3 regions of the Bradyrhizobium sp. SZCCHNRI3043 genome follow, and region 1 is predicted to be linked to each of the others. Evidence: predicted binding sites of a transcription regulator. Region 1 holds the regulator's gene; each other region holds the start of a gene.
What was found. The regulator LexA, encoded in region 1, represses DNA repair genes until DNA is damaged. The targets are predictions, from matches to a motif close to TGTTCNNNNTGTGTTCNG.

Region 1 (7,591 bases):
TTATCCGGAAGGCCAGGTCGAGGAGCTCGATGCGATCAACCACCCCGACGATCCCGCAGCCGGCACGCGCAGGATCGCCTTCGGCCGCGAGCTCTATATCGAGCAGGACGACTTCATGGAGAACCCGCCGAAGAAGTTCTTCCGGCTGTCGCCGGGCAACGAGGTGCGGCTGCGCTACGCCTATTTCATCAAGTGCCGCGACGTCATCAAGAACGACGCCGGCGAGATCGTCGAGCTGCGTTGCACCTATGATCCCGCGACCAAGGGCGGCAACGCGCCGGATGGACGCAAGGTCAAGGCGACGATGCACTGGCTGCCCGCTGCGCAGTCGCTGACCGCCGAGATCCGCCTCTACAACCAGCTGTTCGCCAATCCGAGCCCCAATGCGGCCGACTTCACCGCCGATCTCAATCCCAACTCGCTCGAGGTCCTGACCGACGCGCGCATCGAGCCGGCGATCGCCGAGAGCAATTCGGACGCGCCGATGCAATTCGAGCGCCAGGGCTACTTCGTCCGCGATCCGGATTCGACGCCCGACAAGCTCGTGTTCAACCGCACCATCGGCCTGCGCGACACCTTTGCGAAGGAGGTCGCGAAGGGATGAGATGGGGACCGCAGCCGCAGCTCAATTGATCGCTGCGAGGCCGGCCTCGGTCAGCGTTGGCACGCCATCGCTGACCTCCACCAGGCCGCGCTCCGCGAGGAGCGAGAGATCATCGTCGGCGACGGGGGAGAGCGTGAGCCGGTGGGCCTTGATGTCCCGCAACGTCCAGCGCAGGTGGATCGCCGTGTCGAGCGCGAGGTCGGCAAAGGGATCGTCATTGTCATGGTGGTCCATACCCGCATAAGCCCGTGCGGTGCCGAAAGTTCCAATGACGTTCCCGGCACCGGGATTGGATTCTCGTTCCGTTCCGCTAGTCGGATTCCCCGTGGTTTCGCTAGCCTCCATGCCCGTGAAGTAACGGGTGGTGTGGGCAATGGCGGAGCCGGTCAGGCCGCCGGGAGGGCGTCGCGGGATCGCGGGCGCGATGGCCGATGTCTGGCCGCCGCGCGGCGCGCTGGCCGGCGGCTGGCCCGCGATCGGGTCCGGCGCGTCGTCGGCATTCGCCGCCCGCCTGAAGAGCTGGGCGGTCGAGGAGGCCGGGGCGGGCCGGCTGCTGCCCTGGGTGCCGGTGGCGTTCGGGGCCGGCATCGCGCTGTACTTCACCGCCGATCACGAGCCGGTGCTCTGGATCGCCGCCACCACCGCGGCGCTGCTCTGCATCGTCGCCATCATGATGCGGCGGCATCGGATGTTTCCGGTTGCCGTGATGATCGCAGCTGCAGCGTGCGGCTTTGCCGCGGCGACCATCAAGACCGCGCGTGTCGCACATCCGGTGCTGGCGCGGCCGTTGTATTCGGTGGCGCTGTCCGGCTTCGTCGAGGCGCGCGACATCCGCGAACGCAGCGATCGGATCGTGCTGCGCGTCGCCGCGATGGAGAGCCAGCGCAGCAGCATCAGCCTCGCGCGCGTGCGGCTCGCGGTGCGTAAGGGCACGGCGCCCGAGGTCGGCAGCTTCGTGCAGCTCAAGGCGCGGCTGCTGCCGCCGATGGCCCCGGTGCGGCCGGGATCCTACGACTTCGCGCGCGACATGTTCTTCCAGGGCATCGGCGCCTCCGGCTTCGTGATGGGCGCGATCACGACGGCGACGCCGCCGCAGGCCGCCGGCTTCGGCCTGGGCTATGCGGCGGCCATGCAGGGCCTGCGCGATGCGATCGACGCACGCATCCGCGCCCGTCTGACGGACGATGAGCGCGCCATCGCCACCGCGCTGCTGACCGGCCGGCGCGACGCCATCACGCCCGATGTCAACGATGCGATGTTCGTCTCCGGCCTCGGCCACGTGCTGTCGATCTCAGGCTATCACATGGCCGTCGTCGCCGGCGTCGTGTTCTTCGCCGTGCGCGCGCTGCTGGCGCTGATCCCAGGTCTGACCGTGAGCCATCCGATCAAGAAATGGGCGGCCGCGGCGGCGCTGGTCGCGGCGGCGTTCTACCTGCTGCTGTCGGGCGCGGAGGTCGCGACGCAGAGATCGTTCTTCATGACGGCCGTGGTGCTGATCGCGGTCATGGTCGATCGCCGCGCCGTCACCTTCCGCACGCTCGCGGTCGCGGCGATGATCGTGCTGATCGCGGCACCCGAAGCGCTGGTGCATCCGAGCTTCCAGATGTCGTTCGCGGCGACGCTCGGCCTGGTCGCGCTGGTGCAGTTCGGCCTGCCCAAACTGTTTGCGACGCCGGACAGCTCCACGACGCAGCGCATCGCGCTGTGGGGCGGCCGCGAGCTCGCGATGCTGCTGCTGGCCTCGCTGATCGCGGGGCTTGCGACCACGCCCTATGCCGCGTTCCACTTCCATCGCGTCACGCCCTATGGCGTGCTCGCCAATCTCGCGGCGATGCCGGTGGTTTCGGTGCTGGTGATGCCCGCCGGACTGCTCGGCCTGCTGGCGGCGCCGTTCGGGCTCGACGGTCCCTGGTGGACGCTGATGGGCCTCGGCATCGACTGGATGATCGCGGTGACGCGCTGGGTGGCGGCGCTGCCTGGCGCGGTCGGGCGCATCCCGGGCTTCGGCATCGGTCCGCTGATCCTGGCCAGCCTCGGCGTCATCCTGATCGGCCTGCTGCGCACACCGCTGCGCTGGTCGGGTGCCGTCGGGCTCGTGGTGGCCACCGCGTGGGCCGCCACGACGCCGCTGCCCGATGTCCTGATCGCCGGCGATGGGCGTGCGGTGGCGGTGCGCGGTCGTGACGGACGCCTGCATGTGATGCGCACCGGCAAGGACGTGTTCGCCACCAAGGAGTGGCTCGCGGCCGACGCCGATGCCCGGCTGCCGGCGGATTCATCGCTCGCCGATGGCGTCTCCTGCGACGAGGCGGGCTGCGTGGTCGCGATGGTCGACGGCCGATTCGCCGCCTTGACCCTGCGCGCCGAGGCGCTCGACGATGATTGCGCCCGTGCCGCGCTGATCGTCACCGCGCGCGCCGCGCCGTCATCCTGCGCGGCGGCCGTCATCGATCGCCAGCGCCTGCAGCAGCAGGGCGCCTTGATGCTGGTGCAGCGGGGCACCGGCTTCTCCGTCACGCCGGTGCGCGCCGGCGGCACCGACCGCCCGTGGTGGCCGGCGCCCGCCGAGGCCGGCGAGTTCGACACGACGCTGACGCCGCGTGCGCCGGTGTCGCGGCTTCAGGACGCGACGCCGCCGGAGACGGAGCAGGGCGAGCAGGATTGAGCGCCGGACAGCTCGAACGTGCTGAGATGATACAACGTGCTGAGATGATACTCGGTGTCGTCGGGTCCATCGAACAGCGAGGGACCTTCGACCAGCGTGAACGCAGCGCCCGGATATCGTTGCCAGACGGCGATGTCATCAACCGTGACCGTTAGCCATCCGAACGCAAGCATGTAGCGGCCGGGCTCGGTGATCCGGTCGGCCTTGTTCCAATCGATCTTGTTGACCGCGGCGGCAAGCTCCCCCGGCACACAATGCCGGCCGAGGGATGTCGTTCCTATTCGATGCGATGCCGGAGCGTGAGGTTCGCCCGAAAGGACCTTGCGCTTGCAGAAACCAAATCTCCCCCGGCCGAAAGCTCGCTCATGACCGAGAGAAATGCGGACGCGCAGGCGCTCAGGTGATGCTGATGCGGCGAATCGGTGTGGCCTGCGAAGCCGGAACGTCCTCCGCCATGCCCGGGCGGCGCTCGGCCGGCTGCTTGCTGACCGGCAATTGTAGCACGGTGACGCGCTGGCCCTCGCAGAGCTGGGTCACCAGCACGTGGCGGCCGTCGGCGAATTCGATCGCGTCGTGATGGCGATCGGGGATGTGCGTCTCGATGCTGTTGAACTTCGCGACGCGCTCGCGGATCGTCCGGGTCCAGAGCCAGCGGCTGTCGTAGCGGACGTCCTCGACAAATGCCAACTCGGTGCCGGGCAGCATGCAGACGGCGACGGTCGGCTCGCTCTCGAGGGCGAAGCCGCGGGTGGCGGTGCCGCGGAAGGTCATCGAGATCAACGTCTCGCCGACCTTGGCGGGACGGGACGCAACCGCATGGAGGCTGTAGTCACACATCGGATCGCTCCTCGTTGAGAGATAGCCGACCCACGCTCCCCCCGGACAGGCGCAGGCCTCTATCAGAGTGGACATCGATGGTGATGTTAGCGCGCGCTTCACGGCAATTCTGCGCTGATCTGCACCGCGTGCGCCCGCGGGCGATCACAAGCGTTTGAGCATGCCGCGCTGCACATCCTGAGGTGCATTCGCGTGTGACCAATTTCGATCGGCGGCGAAGCGCGTGCGCCCGTCGCCGATCGACCGATCGCGTCCGCGATCAGTACTTGCGATACAGCCCGACCAGCTTGCCTTGGATCTTCACCCGGTTCGGCGGCAGGATGCGGACCTCGTAGGCGGTGTTGGCCGGCTCCAGCGCGATCGATGCGCCGCGGCGGCGGAAGCGCTTCAACGTCGCTTCCTCATCGTCGATCAGCGCTACCACGATGTCGCCGGTGTCGGCGGTCTCGTTGCGCTGGATCAGCGCCATGTCGCCGTCGAGGATGCCGGCATCGACCATGGAGTCGCCGCGCACCTCGAGCGCATAGTGATCGCCGTTGCCGAGCATGTCGGCGGGCACGCTGATGGTGTGGCTGCGCGTCTGTAGCGCCTCGATCGGGGTACCGGCGGCGATGCGGCCCATCACCGGCACCGCAACGGGGCGCTCGCCATCGTCCAGCGCGGGAGTGCTGGTGCGCACCTTGCCGAGATTGCCCTCGATCACCGATGGGGTGAAGCCGCGGCGGTTGTTGGCGGCCTGTGACAGCTCGGGCAGCTTGATCACCTCGATCGCGCGGGCGCGGTTGGGCAGCCGGCGGATGAAGCCGCGCTCCTCGAGCGCCGTGATCAGGCGATGAATGCCGGACTTCGAGCGCAGATCGAGCGCATCCTTCATCTCGTCGAAGGACGGCGGCACGCCGGCTTCCTTGAGCCGCTCGTTGATGAACCGCAGAAGTTCGTACTGTTTGCGCGTCAGCATCTCGACCTGGTCCCCAGTTTGTTGTCGTCCGAGTCCAGGAGCTGCGCCTTGAGCACAAACCGGCTGAGAGCGCCTTGGAGTCGGACCATCATCGCGTCGCCCGCAACATACTAAAAACAAATCATGAACGGACACTATATGTTCGATGTGTGTTCCGCAATCCTTAAATTGTAGTGAACGGGCCGGGCTTTGCCGGGGGAAACGGCCTAGCTCGGCAGGCGCAGGATCTCGCACGGGCTGCCGGCGGCGGCCTTCGGCGCAAACGCCCGCCGGATCACCAGCGCCTGCGAGAGCGCGAGATTGCCGAGCAGCGACGAATCCTGCTGGGTCACCGGCGTTGCGATCAGGGTGCCGTCGGCGCGCTCCTCGAGCCGCGCCCGAAGATAGTCCTCGCGCGAATCGTTGGCCCCCAGCTCGCGGCCGAGCAGGGCGGTCTCGCGTGGCATGCGAGCTTCGTCGCGGCCGAGCAGCCGCCGAATCAGCGGCACCAGGAACAGGATGGCGCAGACATAGGACGACACCGGATTGCCGGGCAGTCCGATCACCCTCATGTCGCCGAGCCGTCCGTGCATCATCGGCTTGCCCGGCCGCATCGCGATCTTCCAGAACGCCATCTCGACGCCCTCGGCTTCGAGCGCCTTCTTGACCAGGTCGTGATCGCCGACCGAGGCGCCGCCGGTCGTGATCAGGATGTCGGCCTTGGCCTCGCGCGCCCGCCGGATCCCGGCGATCGTGGCCTCCATCGTATCCGCGGCGGTGCCGAGATCGATCGGTGTCGCGCCCTCGCTGCGCACCAGCGCCCGCAGGGCGTAGCCGTTGGAATAGACGATCTGGCCCGGGCCGGGCGTCGAGCCCGGCATCACCAGCTCGTCGCCGGTGGCGAGCAGCGCCACCTTCGGCCGGCGCCGCACCGGCAGTGCCGGATGATTCATGCTGGCCGCCAGCGACAGGTCGCGGTCGCTGAGCCGGCGGCCCGCCTTCAGCAGCACCATGCCCTGGTGGAAGTCGACGCCCGCGGGCCGAATGTGCCGGCCCTTGATGGCCGCCTCGTTGATCACGACATGGCCATCTTCGGCGATCGTGTCCTCCTGGATCACCACCGCGTCGGCGCCCTCAGGGACAACGCCACCAGTGAAGATGCGCGCCGCCTCGCCGGGTCCGACCACGCGATCGAACGGCCGCCCCGCCGCGACCTCGCCGATCACCCTCAGCCGCACCTTGGCCTGGGCTGCGTCCGCCGCGCGCACGGCGTAGCCGTCCATCGCCGACATCGCCTCGGGCGGCTGCGTCCGCAGCGCCGCGAGGTCCCGCGCCAGGATGCGGTGAAACGCCTCGTCCAGCGTCACCAGCTCCTCGGCCAGCGGCTCGGCGCCGGCGAGCACGGCGGACAACGCATCGGACACCGGCATCAGGGCCATGAGAGTTCCTTCGGACGGAGACGGCAGATCGAATGAGTCGCCTTCTAACCGAACGCGCACGGCTCGGCCAAGGGCTCAGGCCGCTTCCTGCCTTCTGATCGTCTGATGTGGGCCGCGTCCGGGCCGCTGCCTCACGATCGCGCGAGAAACCTTGCAATCAGTGCGCAGAAGGTCGACCGCGGTGCCAAGGCGTTGGCCGATGCGCCGTTCCGATTAGCTCCCGCCCCGCGTTCTATCCCGCAGCCGCGCGACAGGCTGCTCGCTCGGTCGTGTGCAGGATGTCCGCCACCATGTTCCGCAGCCAGACCGATGCTGCATCACGATCGAGCTGCAGCGGCCAGACCATCGAGACGGCCGGCAGCCGCAGCTTCAACGGCGCGGGACAGAGCGCCAGCCCAAACCGCGGCCCGTAGAGCCTTGCCATCCTGGTCGGTATCGTCGTGATTACCGGTGATGCGGCGACCGTCGCCAGCACGCTGAGGAATTCCGAGGAGGCCGAGACCACGTTGAGCTCGGTCCCGATCTCATCCAGCGCCGCCTCCAGACAGCCCTGCAGGCTGTTGGTCAGCGTCACCAGCGCGTGCGGAAGCGACAGATAGTCGGCGAGGCTGATCGGCGTTTTCATCGCGATGCGCTTTGGATTGTAGACGCAGCTCAGAGCCTGCTCGAACAGGAATTGCGATCTGTGCCGCTGCGCCACGGCCTCGAAGCAGCCGACCGCGACATCCAAGGCGCCATCGTCGAGCAGGCGATGCACTTCGTTACGCTCGGTCGGCCGGCTGAGAAGCCGCACGCCGGGCGCCGTTCGACGGAGCACCGCGGTGAGCTCGGGGATCAGCAGCAGCTCGACCTCACTTGAAAATCCCAGGCGGATGGTGCGCTGCTCGGTCGCCGGGTCGAACTCCGGTGCGGCATGCAGCGCTGCCTGCATCTGCCCCAGCGCCGCCCGAACCGGCCCGGCGAGCACCGCAGCCTTTGGCGTCGGCTGCATGACGGCGCCGACGCGGACGAACAGCTCGTCCTGCAGCAGCACGCGAAGCGTCGACAGCGTATGGCTCATCGCAGGCTGACCCACCTTGAGGCGTGCGGCCGCGCGCGTCACGCTGCGC
Region 2 (7,591 bases), on a different contig from region 1:
CTGTCGGCGCGCAGCACGAAGATGAGGTAGGGCAGCGCCAGCGCCAGCACCACCAGCAGCGCGAACAGCGGATCGAACGAGCGCAGCACCCGGCGGCCCTGCGCGGTGGAGACCACGAAGCCGGCGATCAGCAGCAGCAGGCCCGCCGCGGCCGAGGTGGTCAGCAGCAGCAGGCCGGCCTCGATCGACCAGGCAAACCAGGCGTTGCGCCGGCCCTCGCCGAGAATCCGCCAGCTATGGAGCAGCAGCAGCGCCCAGAGCGGACGCGCCAGCACCTCCGGACCGAATTCCAGCGTGGGTGCACCGAACGCGGTGATGGTCATGGTCAGCAGCACGGCGAGCACCGCCTGCTGCCCGCCGACGATCGCCCCCGCCAGGAGATACATCACCCACAGACCCAGGGCCGAGCACAGCACGGCCAGCACGTAGACGCCGAACAGATGGTTGCCGGCGAGGCGATAGGCGATGTCCGACAGCCAGAACGACAGTGGCGGGCCGAGATCGGTGCCGACCTGGTATTCACGTCCGAACGCGATGGTGGTGGCAAGCTGGCCGGGCGGGCTGCGATAGAACAGCATGGCCACGCCGAGCCACATCAGGGCCTGGCACAGCACCACGATGACGACGACCAGCCGCGGCCTTGCGCGGATCAGTTCGACAACCAGTGACGTGAAACGCATGAACGGCTGGATCGCTTGGCTGAATCGCTGAGGACGTCGAGGAGGCCGGCAGGACCGTCGCTCATCCGCAGCAGCCTCGCTGTCCGACGCCCGCAATCGATACCGCACGATCGGGGCGCACAACACCGCCCCTGCTGCGAGGGGTGACACTTCGTGCTGGCTGGCTGACCAAAACTATTAAGACCGCGGCGCCCGCGAGGCAACCTGCATCAGACCTCGAGCGAGATTTCGGTGGATGTCACCACGGTCACCTCCGCGAAAAGATCCGGCTCCGGCACATCGGTCCACGGCTGATGCTTGCGCCGGGCGGCGACGACAGGCGCGAACAGGCTGCGATGATGCACCGAGGGGCCGAGCCGGTCCAACGCGGCGAGATGCTCCGGCACAGCATAGCCCTTGTGCTGCTCGAAGCCGTAACCTGGGCAATCCTGCGCCAGCGCGCACATCAGCCGGTCGCGCGTGACCTTGGCGACGATCGAGGCGGCCGCAATCGACATCACCAGACCATCGCCGCCGATCACCGCCTCGCAGCCGCAATCGACGTCGATGCGGTCGCGGCCGTCGACGAAGACGTGCCTCGGCGCCTCGGGCAGCGCCCTCACGGCGCGCGACAGCGCCCAGAGCGAGGCACGCAGGATGTTGTCGCGATCGATTCGCGCCGGCGATGCGACGGCCACCGCAAACGCCGACGTCTTGCAGATCTTGTCGAACAGCGCCTCGCGCTGCTCCGCGCTCAGGCGCTTGGAATCATCGAGACCCCTGGGGATGCGCGCAGGGTCGAGAATCACGGCCGCAGCGACCACCGGACCGGCCAGCGGACCCCGTCCCGCCTCGTCGCAGCCCGCGACCGGCCAGACGCCCTGCTTCAACAGCGCGCGCTCGCGCCGGAAGCTCGGCGGCGCCACCGCGATGACGCCCTTGCCGAGCTTGGCGCCCGACTTGCCGGCAGCACCCGGGGCAGCAGGCTTGGTCGCGGCCTTTGCAGGGGCGCTCTTCGCCACGGCACAGCTCGCTGCTTTCGCCCTGCCCGGCTTCTTTGACTGATCGCGAATCATGGCCGCCATGGTGCGAAACGGCTGGCGGCGGCGCAACCCGAACGGGCCTCAATTCCCCGCTATTCGCCCCCCGCCGGCGACCGACTACGCCGGCAGATGCACTCGATCATCCTCGCCGACATCAATCCCCGGCGCGACCACCACTTCCCAGACATGACCGTCCGGATCGGAGAAATAGCCGCTGTAACCGCCATAGTCGGTCCGTTGCGCCGGTTTCAACAGCATCGCGCCTTTCTCCACCGCCGACGCGAGCGCCGCATCGACCTCAGCCTCCGAGCGGCAGTTCCATGCCAGCGTCACGCCTCGGAACGCCTGGGGGCGCGGTGCGTCTGGCACGCCCGCGTCATCGGCGAGCGCGCCCCACGGGTACAGCGCCAGCACCGTCCCGCCGGTCTCGAAGAATGCCACGGCCTCGCCGGTCGCGCGGAATTTTCGGACGAAGCCGAGCAATGTATAGAAGGCGATGCTCCGCCGCATCTCGGACACACCGAGTGTGATGACGGTGAACCGCGGAACGCTCGCTTGTGCGCTCATCACTTACTCTCCACTTACTCTCCGCACGCTTCAGAACAGGCTGAGCTGCTGGCCGCCGCCCTTCGGCCGCACGAAATGATCGGTCGTCAGCTTGGTCCGACGCTTGTTCAGCCCGAGCTTCTCGCAGGCGATCTCGAAGCGGCGGCCGATCATCCAGGCCATCGGCCCGGTGCCCTTCATCCGCGTTCCCCATTGCGAGTCGTAGTCGCGGCCGCCGCGCATGTCGCGGATCAGGGTGAAGACATGGCGGTAGCGGTCCGGATAATGCTCGAGCAGCCATTCGCGGAACAGGTCGCGCACCTCCAGCGGCAGCCGCAACAGCACATAGGCAGCTTCCTTGACGCCGGCATGGGCGGCGGCATCGAGGATGCGCTCGATCTCGCTGTCGTTGAGCGCGGGAATCACCGGCGCCACCATGACCGTGGTCGGAATCCCTGCTTTCGACAGCGCCTGCAGCGCCTCCAGCCGCTTTGCCGGCGTCGAGGCGCGCGGCTCCATCGTCCGCGCCAGCTTCGGATCCAGCGTGGTCACGGAGATTGCGACCTTCGCCAGATTCTTCTTGGCCATCCGCGCCAGGATGTCGGCATCACGCATCACCAGCGCCGACTTCGTGACGATCCCGACGGGATGGCCAACCTTCTCCAGCACCTCGAGGATACCGCGCATGATCTTCCGCTCGCGCTCGATCGGCTGGTACGGATCGGTGTTGGTGCCGATCGCGATCATCCGCGGCTCGTAGCCGCTGGCGGCCAACTCCTTCTCCAGCAGCGCGGGGGCATCCGGCTTGACGAAGAGCTTGGATTCGAAATCGAGCCCCGGCGAGAGGCCGAGGAAGGCGTGGGTCGGCCGCGCAAAGCAGTAGACGCAGCCGTGCTCGCATCCGCGATACGGATTGATCGAGCGATCGAAACCGATGTCGGGCGAATCGTTGCGGGTGATGACCTTGCGCGAGGCGTCGGTCGCCACCGTCGTCTTGAACGGCGGCAGTTCCTCGAGGCTCTGCCAGCCATCATCGAAGACAACACGGGCCTCCGCCTCGTAGCGACCGCTCGCGTTGGATTGGGCACCCCGGCCGCGGCGCCGGCCCCGTTCGATGGCGACCGCGAGTTCGGGAAAGTCCTTCCCAGGACCTGACGAAGGCGCGCCCGCCGGCTCGGAGGGCACCGGGACCGGCGGGCGCTTGAGGGCATGTGAAGATGCTCGGCTCATGGCCAAGACATAGCACGCAAACAGAACATTACAAGAACAAAATAGAACAAAAGCGCACGCATGCTCTGCGCGGGCGCAAGGCCCGCCATCACATTCCCGTTCTATCCTGCAGGTGCGCTGGAACAGGACGGTGCGGCGTTACTCTCATACAGTATCCCGCAGGCGCGAAGCGGAAGGCAAGCGAGGTCCCATGCAGATCACTTCTCCCCAACAGACCACCCCGGCCGACGATCTTGACCTGCTCGATCGCTACTGGCGCGCGGCGAATTATCTCTCGGTGGGGCAGATCTATCTGCTGGACAATCCGCTGCTGCACGAGCCGCTGAAACCGGAGCACATCAAGCCGCGCCTGCTCGGCCACTGGGGGACGACGCCCGGCCTGAACTTCATCTATGCCCATCTCAACCGCGCCATCGAGGCGCAGGATCTCAGTGTCATCTACATCTGCGGCCCCGGCCATGGCGGTCCGGGCATGGTCGCCAACACCTATCTCGAAGGCACCTACAGCGAGATCTATCCGGAGATCACGCGCGATGCCGATGGCCTGCGCAAACTGTTCCGGCAGTTCTCCTTCCCCGGCGGCATCCCGAGCCATGCCGCGCCTGAAACGCCGGGCTCGATCCATGAAGGCGGTGAACTCGGCTACGCGCTGGTCCACGCCTATGGTGCGGCGTTCGACAATCCCGATTTGATCGTGGCTTGCGTGGTCGGCGACGGCGAGGCCGAGACCGGCCCTCTCGCCGCGTCCTGGCATTCGAACAAGTTCCTGAACCCGGCCCATGACGGCGCGGTGCTGCCGATCCTGCATCTCAACGGCTACAAGATCGCCAATCCCACCGTGCTCGGCCGCATGGGCGATGCCGAGATCAAATGCCTGTTTGAAGGTTACGGATACGAGCCGCTGTTCGTCGAAGGCGCGGAGCCGAAGGCGATGCATCGGCAGATGGCGGACGCGCTCGATGTTGCGCTCGCGAGCATCCGCTCCATCCAGCAGAATGCGCGTCAGCCGGATGCAACGATCCAACGGCCGCGCTGGCCGATGATCGTGTTGCGCAGCCCGAAGGGCTGGACCGGGCCGAAGGAGGTCGACGGCCTCAAGGTCGAAGGCTTCTGGCGCGCCCATCAGGTGCCGATTGCCAACCCCCGCAGCAAGCCGGAGCATCTCGCGCTGCTCGAAGCCTGGCTGAAGAGCTACGAGCCGGAGACGCTGTTCGACGCCCATGGCCGTCTCAGGCCGGAATTGCAGGCGTTGGCGCCGAAAGGGCAGCGACGCATGGGCGCCAATCCGCATGCCAATGGCGGTCTGCTCAAGCGCGAGCTCAAGCTGCCGGACTATCAAGCTTTCGCGATCGAGGTGTCCTCACCAGGCCAGACCATCGCTGAAGCGACGCGCGAGCTCGGCAAGTTCCTGCGCGACGTGATCACGCTGAATGCGAAGACCCGAAACTTCCGCATCATGGGTCCCGACGAAACGGCGTCGAACCGGCTCGATGCGGTGTTCGAGGTCACCGAGCGCGTGTGGATGGAGGGCATCGAGCCCTATGACGTCCATCTGGCGCATGACGGCCGCGTCATGGAGGTGCTGAGCGAGCATCTCTGCCAGGGCTGGCTCGAAGGCTATCTGCTCACCGGCCGCCATGGCCTGTTCTCCTGCTACGAGGCCTTCATCCACATCATCGATTCGATGTTCAACCAGCATGCCAAATGGCTGAAGGTGTCACGCGAGCTGCCGTGGCGGCGCCCGATCGCGTCGCTGAACTATCTCTTGACCTCGCATGTCTGGCGGCAGGACCATAACGGCTTCAGCCATCAGGATCCCGGCTTCGTCGACCTCGTCGCCAACAAGAAGGCGGATATCGTCCGCATCTACTTCCCACCGGACGCCAACACGCTGTTGTGGATCACCGACCATTGCCTGCGCACCTACGACCGCATCAACGTCATCGTCGCCGGCAAGCAGCCCGCGCCGCAATGGCTGTCGATGCAGGACGCCGCCACGCATTGCGACGCCGGCATCGGCATCTGGTCTTGGGCCGGCACCGAGCCCGCCGACGAAGAGCCCGACGTGGTGATGGCCTGCGCCGGAGACGTCCCGACCCTGGAGACGCTCGCAGCCGTCGACCTCCTGCGCAAGGAATTGCCCGACCTGAAGATCCGCGTCGTCAACGTCGTCGATCTCATGACCCTGCAGCCGAAGCAGGACCATCCGCATGGCCTCAGCGACCGCGACTTCGACAGCCTGTTCACCGCCAACAAGCCAGTGATCTTCGCCTATCACGGCTATCCCCATCTGATCCATCGCCTCACCTACAGCCGCACCAACCATGCCGGCATGCATGTGCGCGGCTTCATCGAGGAAGGCACCACGACGACGCCGTTCGACATGGTCGTGCTCAACGAGCTCGACCGTTTCCACCTCGCCATCGAGGCGATCGAACGCGTGCCCGGCCTCAGCGTGTCCGCAGCCCATGTGAAACAGAAATTTCGCGATGCGCTGATCGAGCATACCCGCTACATCCGGGCGCATGGCGAGGACATGCCGACGATCCGCGACTGGGTCTGGCCGAACAGCGCCGGCGGCACCACGCCGACACAGGCGGGCGACTGAACCAGCCAAGCGCGAGCTCCAGCAACGCAGCACCTTGAAATAGCAATCGTTCGGCGTTGCCCGAACGTGCGCGACCCGCTACGTGCTGCAAAATTCCGCAGCGCAGCGGGCTGATTTGGCTATGACAAGATGATAACAGTCATGCTGGAGGCGCGACAGATAACGATGCCAGGTTCATGCTGAGCGTGATCATCCCGACCGAAGGTGTCGAGCAGACCGCCGTGGCTACCCTGTCCGCGCTGGTGCCAGGCGCCGCGGCCGGTGTCGTTACCGAGGTGCTGCTGGTCGATCGCTCGCCCGATTCCAGCGTGATCGAGCGTGTCGCGGACGTCGCCGGCTGCCACTTCATGAAGTTCGAGGGCTCCCAGGCCGCGGCGCTCGCGGCAGGGGCCGCGAACGCGCGGGCGCCCTGGCTGATGTTTCTGCCCGCTGGCGCGATGCTCGATCCCGGCTGGATCGACGAAACCAGGCAGTTCGTCCAGAGCGTCGCCGCCGCCGGCCAGCCCCGCGCCGGCGTTTTCCGTTACGCCAGGTCTCCTTACGCTGCGATCAGCCTGCGCGAGCGGATGCGATCGGTCGCTCGGGCCCTGGTCGGACCGCTCGGCGACCAGGGCCTGCTGATCGCCCGCGATCATTACCGGCAGGTCGGCGGCTACCAGCCCGATCGAAAGCGTGCCGAGACGCGGCTGTTGCGTCAGCTCGGCCGCTCCTCGCGGACCATGCTGCGCAGCCGGATTGTCATGGTCTAGCATCGGGATAATACTTGCCAAAGTCAATCAATTGATTGACAATGGCAAGTATTGGAGGTGCCACATGAATCCTGCCCCATCCGACGGCCAGGTCGCCACCGTTCGCGCGTTCAACCGCTTCTACACGAGGAAGCTCGGCGCGCTGGACCAGCATCTGCTCGACAGTCCGTTCTCGCTGGCCGAAGCGCGTGTGCTCTATGAGCTGGCGCAGTACGACGCCATCTCGGCCAAGGAGATCGGTCTCTCGCTCGGCCTCGATGCCGGCTATCTCAGCCGCATCGTCCAGAGTTTCGACGAGCAGGGCCTGATCACCCGCACGCCATTGCCGACCGATCGCAGGCAGCAGCAGCTCGGGCTCACCGCCAAGGGACGACAGGCCTATGCCAGGCTCGACCGCAGTTCGCAGAAGGAGATCGCGGCCATGCTGGCGCCGCTGGCGCCATCCGTGCGCGACCGGCTGGTCGGTGCAATGACGACGATCGAGACCGCCCTGGAGCCGCAGCAGCCGGGCCGCTCCCCGGTGCTGCTGCGCAGCCATCGCCCGGGCGACATCGGCTGGGTGGTTTCACGGCACGGCGCCGTCTACGCCGAGGAATATGGCTGGGACGTCTCGTTCGAGGCGTTGGTCGCCGAGATCGGCGCGCAGTTCATCAGGAGCTACGACCCGGCGCGCGAGCACTGCTGGATCGCCGAGCTTGCGGGTGAGCCGGTCGGCTCGATCTTCCTGGTCAGGGGCAGCGACGAGGCCGCCAAGCT
Region 3 (7,591 bases), on a different contig from region 1:
GCGCGACGGGCCGATGCCGGGGATCTCCTGCAGGCCGGCCTCGCGGATGTCCTTCTTGCGCAGCTTGCGATGTGAGCCGATGACGAAGCGATGTGCCTCGTCGCGCAGCCGCTGGATGAAATACAGCACGGGGTCGCGCGGCTCGAGCTTGATCGCCTCCCGCTCCGGGATGAACAGCGTCTCGCGGCCGGCGTCGCGATCAGGGCCCTTGGCGACCGACATCAGCGCGACGTTGGTGACGCCAAGCTCGGTGAAGATCTCGCGGACGGCATTGAGCTGGCCGCGGCCGCCGTCGATGATGACGAGGTCGGGCCATTGCGGCACGTCGTCTTCCTTCGCCGCGCGCGCGACGTCCTTCTCGGACGGCGCGACCAGCCGCTTGAAGCGGCGCTGCAGCACCTCCTTCATCATGGCGTAGTCGTCGCCGGGCGTGAGACCTTCCGACTTGATGTTGAACTTGCGGTACTGGTTCTTCATGAAGCCGTCGGGGCCGGCGACGATCATCGCGCCGACCGCGTTGGTGCCCTGGATGTGGCTGTTGTCGTAGACCTCGATGCGCTTCGGGACCTGCGGCAGGCCGAGCGTCGTGGTCATCGCCTCCAGCAGCCGGCTTTGCGTTGCGGTGTCGGCGAGCTTGCGGCCCAGCGCCTCGCGCGCATTGGTCAGCGCGTGGGTGACGAGGTCCTTCTTCTCGCCGCGCTTCGGGCAGGACACCTCGACCTTGTGGCCAGCCTTGACGCACAGTGCCTCGGCGAGCAGCTCGGCCTCCTCGATCTCATGCGACAGCAGGATCAGCTTCGGCGGCGGCTTGTCGTCGTAGAACTGCGTGATGAACGCCGACAGCACCTCCTCCGGCAGATAGCTCTTCTCCGCGCGCGGGAAGTAGGCGCGGTTGCCCCAGTTCTGGCCGGTGCGGAAGAAGAACACCTCGACGCAGGAATAGCCGCCTTCCTGGTGGATGGCGAACACGTCGGCTTCCTCGACGGTGCGCGGGTTGATGCCCTGCTGCGAGGAGATCGCCGACAGCGCCGCGAGACGGTCGCGATAGACAGCGGCAGTCTCGAATTCGAGTTCGCCAGACGCCTTCTCCATTTCGGTCGCCAGCAGCGCCTTCACGGCCTGACTGCGTCCGGACAGGAAGTCGGTCGCCTCGCGCACGAGCTCGGTGTAGCCGGGGAAGTCGATCTCCTGGGTGCAGGGACCCGCGCAGCGGCGGATCTGATGCAACAGGCAGGGGCGGGTGCGGCTCTCGAAGAACGAATCGGTGCAGGAGCGGATCAGGAAGGCGCGCTGCAGCGCCGTGATGGTGCGGTTGACGGCACCGGCCGAGGCGAACGGACCGAAATAGCGCCCCGGCCTGGACTGCGCGCCGCGGTGCTTGAGGATCTGCGGCGCCCAATGGTCGCCGGTGATCAGAATGTAGGGGAACGACTTGTCGTCGCGCAGCTGCACGTTGAAGCGCGGCTTGAGCTGCTTGATCAGGTTGGCTTCGAGCAGCAGCGCCTCGGTCTCCGTGGTGGTGGAGACGATCTCGACAGTCACGGTGGCAGCGATCATGCGCAGGATGCGCGCCGGCAGCGGCGCGTTGGCGCGGGCGTAGGACGACAGCCGCTTTTTGACGTTCTTGGCCTTGCCGACATAGAGCACGTCATGGGCTGCGTTGAGCATGCGGTAGACGCCGGGCGAGGTCGGCGCCAGCCGCACCGCGTTCTCGATCGCGGCATGGCCGATCGCCAGCGGGCCCTCGCCGACCGCCTCCAGGCTCTCCTCAGCCAGCTCCGGCAGCCGGCCGTCATCGTCCTCGTCCGCAGCCGAGGCGGCGGGATCGAGATCGGGCGTGTCGATGGCCTCGGGGGGCAGGTCGGCAGAGGCGCCACGCCGGCTCGGGGGCGTCGGCGCCTTGGATGGGTCGGAGCTGTGGGTGGTCATGTCCAACAAATTAAGCGCTGCCGCGCCGCCTCGCCAGCTTGCGATGGCGCCATGCACAGGGCAGGGCGGTAACGCTTCGTTAAGCACGTTAATGGCCGGGTAACCCGGCTTAACAACGGCTTAACCTAAAACTCTCGATAAAAGCTCACGAAAGAAGCGAGAGTTCCGTAACCACGTCGGCCCGCGCAGCACAGTCGCGCGGCGCACGCTCCGGGTGGTGACGGCGAGTTGCGTGGAGTGAGCGATGAACAGGTTCTTGGTCGGTGCTGCCGCCGCGGCGGCTCTCGGATCGGTCTCGGCGCAGGCGGCCGATCTCGGCTATGGGCGCGGCGCGCCCTATACCGTGAACCAGCCCCTCAACGCCTATAGCTGGGCCGGCCCCTATCTCGGCGGCACGCTGGGCTACGAATGGGGCACCGTCGGCAACAACCCGACCAAGCCGTCCGGTCTCACCGGCGGCCTGACCGCGGGATACAATTGGCAGAACGGCCCGTGGGTGTTCGGCGCCGAGGGCGACATCAACCTGACCGGCGCCAACGACACCTTCGCGCCGTGGAAGTTCTCGAACCCGTGGTTCGGCACATTGCGCGGCCGCGCCGGCTACGCCTTCAACAACATCCTGTTCTACGGCACCGGCGGCCTCGCCTTTGGCGGCCTGCGCGCCGAGACCTTCGGTCTTTCGGAATCGCACACCACGGTGGGCTGGACGCTCGGTGCCGGCACCGAGTTCGGCCTGGCGCAGAACTGGACCGCCAAGATCGAGTATCTCTACGTCGATCTCGACAGCAGCAATTTCGTGATCACGGGGGCGAAGAACGACTATCGGTTTGGAATTGTGCGCGCAGGCATCAACTTCCACTTCTGATGGCAACGAGGGAATAGGAAGAAGAAACGTCCAACGACAACCTCCCGGCCGCTCGCGCGGCCGGGATTTTTTTGTCGGAGTCCCTTTTGTCGTAGTGCTCCGTGCAATCTGGAGGTATGCAGCATCGCGCGCGGCCTGCACGTACGAGCCGGCAATGCTGTGCACGCGAGCCGGCGGCGCTGCCGGCAGCTTCCAAACGAACGAATGAGGTGCCGTCGAGGCGCCCGCGGCTGCAGTCTCACGCTGGTGCGTGAACCGTCGCCTGGTGGGCTCGCCCTAAGACGACAGGACCAGGTTCACCGCCTTCGGGCCCTTGCCCTTCTTGTCCGGCTCGACCTCGAAGCTGATCCGTTGTCCCTCGGTCAGATCCTTCAGGCCCGCGCGCTCCACCGCCGTGATGTGCACGAACACGTCGCGTCCACCGTCGTCCGGCTTGATGAAGCCGTAGCCGCGCTCACCATTGAAGAACTTGACCGTCCCAGTCATGGCCATCGGGAAACTCCTCCCCCGCAATGCTTCCTCCACTGCGCGCTCTGCGCAGCGTCCGACCGGACATCACTTTGATCGGAAAGCGTTGGCCACCTTAACGCCCAGCGCTCGCCACGCCGGATCGTCTGGATCTTGTTAGGCCTTGATCACCCCGCCGCAACCATTCGCGGAAGCGGAACGTAAAGCCAGTCTTACAATCAGACACAATAATACGGTTCCGCGCCGATTGACTACGGCTTTTCGACCAGTCGCCGTTTCAAGCTTTGGGGAATTCGATCCGGAAGCGCGCCGCGCCGCCCTGGCCGAGCGGCTTCTGCAGTTCCTGCAGGATGAGCTTCAACTCGTCATGCAATGTCCAGGGCGGGTTGACGATCAGCAGCCCGGTCGAGGTCAGCGCCTCGCCTTCGATCTGCGGCGCAACACTGAACTCGATCCGCAGCACCTTGCCCGGCGGCTTGGCCGCGGCCGCGAGCGCCGCGACGCGATCGGTCAGCTCTTCCGTCGCACGCCGGTTCTTGGCGGGATACCAGAGCACGTAGATACCGGTGGTCCACTTTGCGAAGGCCGCAGCAAAGCGGTCCGCGAGCCGCTCGAACTCATCCTTCGCCTCGAACGCCGGATCAATCAGCACCACGCCCCGGCGCTCGTTCGGCGGCACGAAGGCGGGCAGGGCGACCCAGCCGTCGAGATCGACGACGCGGGCCTGGGTGTCGCGGCGCAACTGATCGATCAGCTGCTTGCGGGGGATCGGCGCGAGCTCGCACAGGGTCATGCGGTCCTGCGGCCGCAGCAGCGCGCGCGCGATCAGCGGCGAGCCGGGATAGGCGACGAGCTCGGCCTTCGGATTGAACGATCTGATGATGTCGAGATAGGGCGACAAGAGTGCATAGGCCTGCTCGGAGAAGCGCGCCTGCAGCACGCGAGCGATGCCGGTGAGGAACTCGCCACTGCGGATGGCCTCGTCGCCGGTGAGATCGTACAGGCCTGCGCCGGCATGGGTGTCGATCACCCGGAACGCAGCGGGCTTCTCCTGGAGGTAGACCAGGATGCGCGTCAGCACGATGTGCTTGATGACGTCGGCAAAGCCGCCGGCGTGAAAGGCGTGTCGGTAGTTCATGCGGCACGAGTTACGCCGTTCCGCGTCAAAAGGGTACCCCGTCGATGCGCCGGATGGATCCAGAGAGCATCGGATCAGCGCCGCGGCGAGAGGCGCCGCAGGCCGACCCACTGCGGTCGCCCCGCTAGCCGCTGCGCACCGGCGGCATGTTGACCTCGTCGCGCCGGCAGGCCTGGCGGTCGATCTCGTCGCAGTTGCGAAACTCCAGATCCTTCGACAGACAGATCCGGACCTCGCTCAGCCTGGTGCGATTGCAGGTGACGGCAATGCCCGATGTCGTGAGCTTGGGGTTGGCCTTGATGAAGGCCTCCTCGACCGCCCCCGGCGCCACCGTCTTGGCCTCCGTAAGATCGAGGAATTCCGGCGGGATCTTGATGGCGGCGCGGGCCTTGCGGATGATTTCGAAGTAGGCCTTCGCGGACAGGCCGGCGCAGGTGCCGTGCTTGTCCCACTCGTTGTAGATCAGGCCCGGCGCCGGCATCAGGTCGAGCATCGAGGTCATGATGTTGCGCGGCAGGCGCGGCGCCGGCTGCTCGCAATATTCGGGGTAGCCGTTCTCGTATTGCGGCCACAGCCCGTGCACGACGAACGAGTAGGGCCGGCCGCCGCACTGCTGGGACCGGCTGCCGCGGCCGCCTCGCTCGTCGGCTTCGGCACAGTACGAGGGCGACCAGGATAGCGAGAGAACGTAGAAGTCGAACGCGCCCGGCGCGTTCTGGCGACGGTCCTGCGCCTCGGCGGAGCCAGCCGCGAGCACACCCACCAAGAGGGCAAAGCAGGCGATCGTTATGGACAACAGGACCGCAGGTCGGCGCAGGCAATCGAACATGGCGAACTCCCCGGACAATGCCAGGAGCCTAGCAGCGCGTTGGAACATTTCAAGAACAAAATGGCTGCCCCGAGGCAGCCATTCGTCAGCCGGCCGCCCGCGCGAGCGGCCGATGGTCCGACAAAGTCGAATCAGGGCTTGGCGGCGCGGCAGGCCGGATTGAAGGCCCAGTTGCGATCGAGGCCGACGACGCAGAACTCGACGCCCTGGTCATAGCCGGCGAAGCCGCCATCCTCGATGATCGAGAAGTTGACGGTGCGCGCCTTGCCGTCGCTGATCATCACGCTGCCGGTGCAGAAGCGGCGCGGAATATTGTCGGACTGCCAGGGGCGGAAGGCGATCTCATGGACGTTGGCGACGCCGGTGATCGTCAGCGAGGAATTCCAGAAGGTGCTCTCCTTGTCCTGGAATCGCGACACGATGGTCGGAATGGCCGCCTCGCAGGGGGCAACCCGGCCTTCGTACTTCGGGCCGGACAGCCAGAAGTTCATCTCGAGCGGATTGGCGGCCTGAGCCGGGGCGGTGGCGACGATGGCGGCAAGCAGCGCGCCACAGGGAGCGCCGAACATCTTGAAAGGTGAGCTGAAGTCGCGCATGGGCCGTCCGCAAGGCTGATCCGGGAGCGTGGACCGTGCCGCGGCGGCCACAGGAGGTCAAGTGCAACGCGGCAACACTCCACGATTAGTCCTGTTAACGCGAGGCTGGTGTTCTTTTCTTGACCGCACAGGACCTTTAGGATGGCACGCCAGCTCAAGGAGAATGCAATGCGGACGCTGAAGGCCGGACTCGTGAAGACTGCAGGCCTCGCGGCCGTCGGGATGCTGCTGGCCGCCGCGCCGGCTCTGGCCGACGTGGTGCCGCCCTTCAAGGGCAACGACACCGGCGGCATCATCGCCTATCAGCTGGCCCAGCGCACGGATGCGCGCCAGCTCGCGGTCGATCATTGCGCCTCCTACGGCAAGGTCGCGAAGTTCCGCGCCGTCGATGCGCGCTATGGCGGCTACGTCTCGTTCGCCTGCCGCTGGGTGCCCTATGGCTCGGCGCAACGGCCGCTGCGGACGCTGTACTAACGTTCTCCTAATTGCCATCTTTTGGCGGCATTCGCTCCGACATCGCGCAACGAGCCGGAACGGAACACATGACCTGCACACGCACTGCCATCGGCCTTCTGGCCTGCTGTCTCCTCAGCGTGACCGCGAGTCACGAGGCCCGTGCCGTGGACCTGCCGGTGCGCAAGGCGGGCCTGTGGGAATTGAAGATGGTCAGGTCCGGCGGCCAGCTGCCGGAAATGACCATGCAGCACTGCACCGACGAGACCACCGACAGGGACATGAACAACATGGCCTCGCCGATGGCGCAGCAGGTCTGCTCCAAGCAGGACATCCAGAAGACCGCAACCGGCTATGTCAGTGATGCCGTCTGCAGCTTCGGCGGCATGAACACGACCTCGCATGCCGACATCACCGGTGACTTCAACTCGGCCTACACGGTGAAGACCACCTCGCGCATCCAGGGCGGTGCCGCCGGCGCCGCCAAGGAAACCGCGATGACCATCGAGGCGAAGTGGCTCGGCGCCTGCAAGCCCGACCAGAAGCCCGGCGACATCGTCATGCCCGGTGGCATGAAGATGAACATCAAGGACATGAACAAGCTGAAGAACCTCATTCCGGGTGCCAAGCAGTAGGCGGGCGGCCGTTGCGTTTGGCGGCACGAGCGCAGAGACATGGATCGTCGCTCATTCGCGGACGCAAAGCACGATCTTCCCGATATGTCGGCTCGTCTCCATGCGGGTGTGCGCATCGGCCGCCTCGGACAAGCGATAGATGCTGTCGATGTGCGGCCGAATGGCCGTCCCGAGAAGGGGCCCGACGCATTGCCGCAGGTTGGCCGCGATGCGTCGTTTGAGGTCCAGTGCCGTCGAACGCAGGAACGCGCCGGTGATGCTGGCCCGGCGCGCCATCAGGCCGCGCAGCGGCACCGCCAACTCGTTCCCATGTCCGGCTGAGAGCAGGGCGATCCGTCCGCCCGTTGCGAGCGCCACAAGGTCCTGCGCGATGTGAGCGCCGGCGGAGGTGTCGAGGATGCAGTCGACACCACGCATCCCCGTCGCCACGCGGATCTGCTCGGCGAGATCAGGATCGGCGTAGTCGAACACGGCGCTGCAGCCGAGCCTGAGCGCCGCGGCGCGCTTCTCTGCGGTGCCGGCGGTGGCGATGACGGGATGACCCAGCGCGCGCAGGAGCTGGATCGCGATCGTGCCGACGCCGCTGCTGCCGCCATGAATCAGGGCCGTCTCGCCGGGCATCATGCGCATCAGCTCGAAGAAATTGAACCAGGTCGTGAACAGCGCCTCGGGCAGGGC

Region 2: the regulator LexA is predicted to act here: its motif matches at 3,500-3,517, upstream of QX124_RS08090 (PA0069 family radical SAM protein).
Region 3: the regulator LexA is predicted to act here: its motif matches at 5,270-5,287, upstream of QX124_RS02590 (ribonuclease T2).

The regions. Positions count from the first base shown of each region.
Region 1 covers NZ_JAUHID010000014.1:32,747-40,337, reverse strand. Annotated here, with positions in the region: gene QX124_RS23570 (glutamine--tRNA ligase/YqeY domain fusion protein) at 1-604, shown strand, start outside; gene QX124_RS23565 (hypothetical protein) at 626-838, opposite strand; gene QX124_RS23560 (ComEC/Rec2 family competence protein) at 978-3,269, shown strand; gene QX124_RS23555 (hypothetical protein) at 3,224-3,442, opposite strand; gene QX124_RS23550 (hypothetical protein) at 3,666-4,106, opposite strand; gene lexA (transcriptional repressor LexA) at 4,366-5,064, opposite strand; gene glp (gephyrin-like molybdotransferase Glp) at 5,271-6,482, opposite strand; gene QX124_RS23535 (LysR family transcriptional regulator) at 6,715-7,591, opposite strand, start outside.
Region 2 covers NZ_JAUHID010000002.1:491,911-499,501, reverse strand. Annotated here, with positions in the region: gene QX124_RS08105 (glycosyltransferase family 39 protein) at 1-680, opposite strand, end outside; gene QX124_RS08100 (ribonuclease HII) at 890-1,744, opposite strand; gene QX124_RS08095 (VOC family protein) at 1,820-2,269, opposite strand; gene QX124_RS08090 (PA0069 family radical SAM protein) at 2,300-3,478, opposite strand; gene QX124_RS08085 (phosphoketolase family protein) at 3,669-6,086, shown strand; gene QX124_RS08080 (glycosyl transferase) at 6,263-6,835, shown strand; gene QX124_RS08075 (helix-turn-helix domain-containing GNAT family N-acetyltransferase) at 6,900-7,591, shown strand, end outside.
Region 3 covers NZ_JAUHID010000001.1:544,981-552,571, forward strand. Annotated here, with positions in the region: gene uvrC (excinuclease ABC subunit UvrC) at 1-1,929, opposite strand, end outside; gene QX124_RS02575 (porin family protein) at 2,174-2,794, shown strand; gene QX124_RS02580 (cold-shock protein) at 3,071-3,286, opposite strand; gene QX124_RS02585 (23S rRNA (adenine(2030)-N(6))-methyltransferase RlmJ) at 3,540-4,400, opposite strand; gene QX124_RS02590 (ribonuclease T2) at 4,525-5,229, opposite strand; gene QX124_RS02595 (hypothetical protein) at 5,361-5,825, opposite strand; gene QX124_RS02600 (hypothetical protein) at 5,994-6,299, shown strand; gene QX124_RS02605 (DUF3617 domain-containing protein) at 6,368-6,913, shown strand; gene QX124_RS02610 (NAD(P)H-quinone oxidoreductase) at 6,965-7,591, opposite strand, start outside.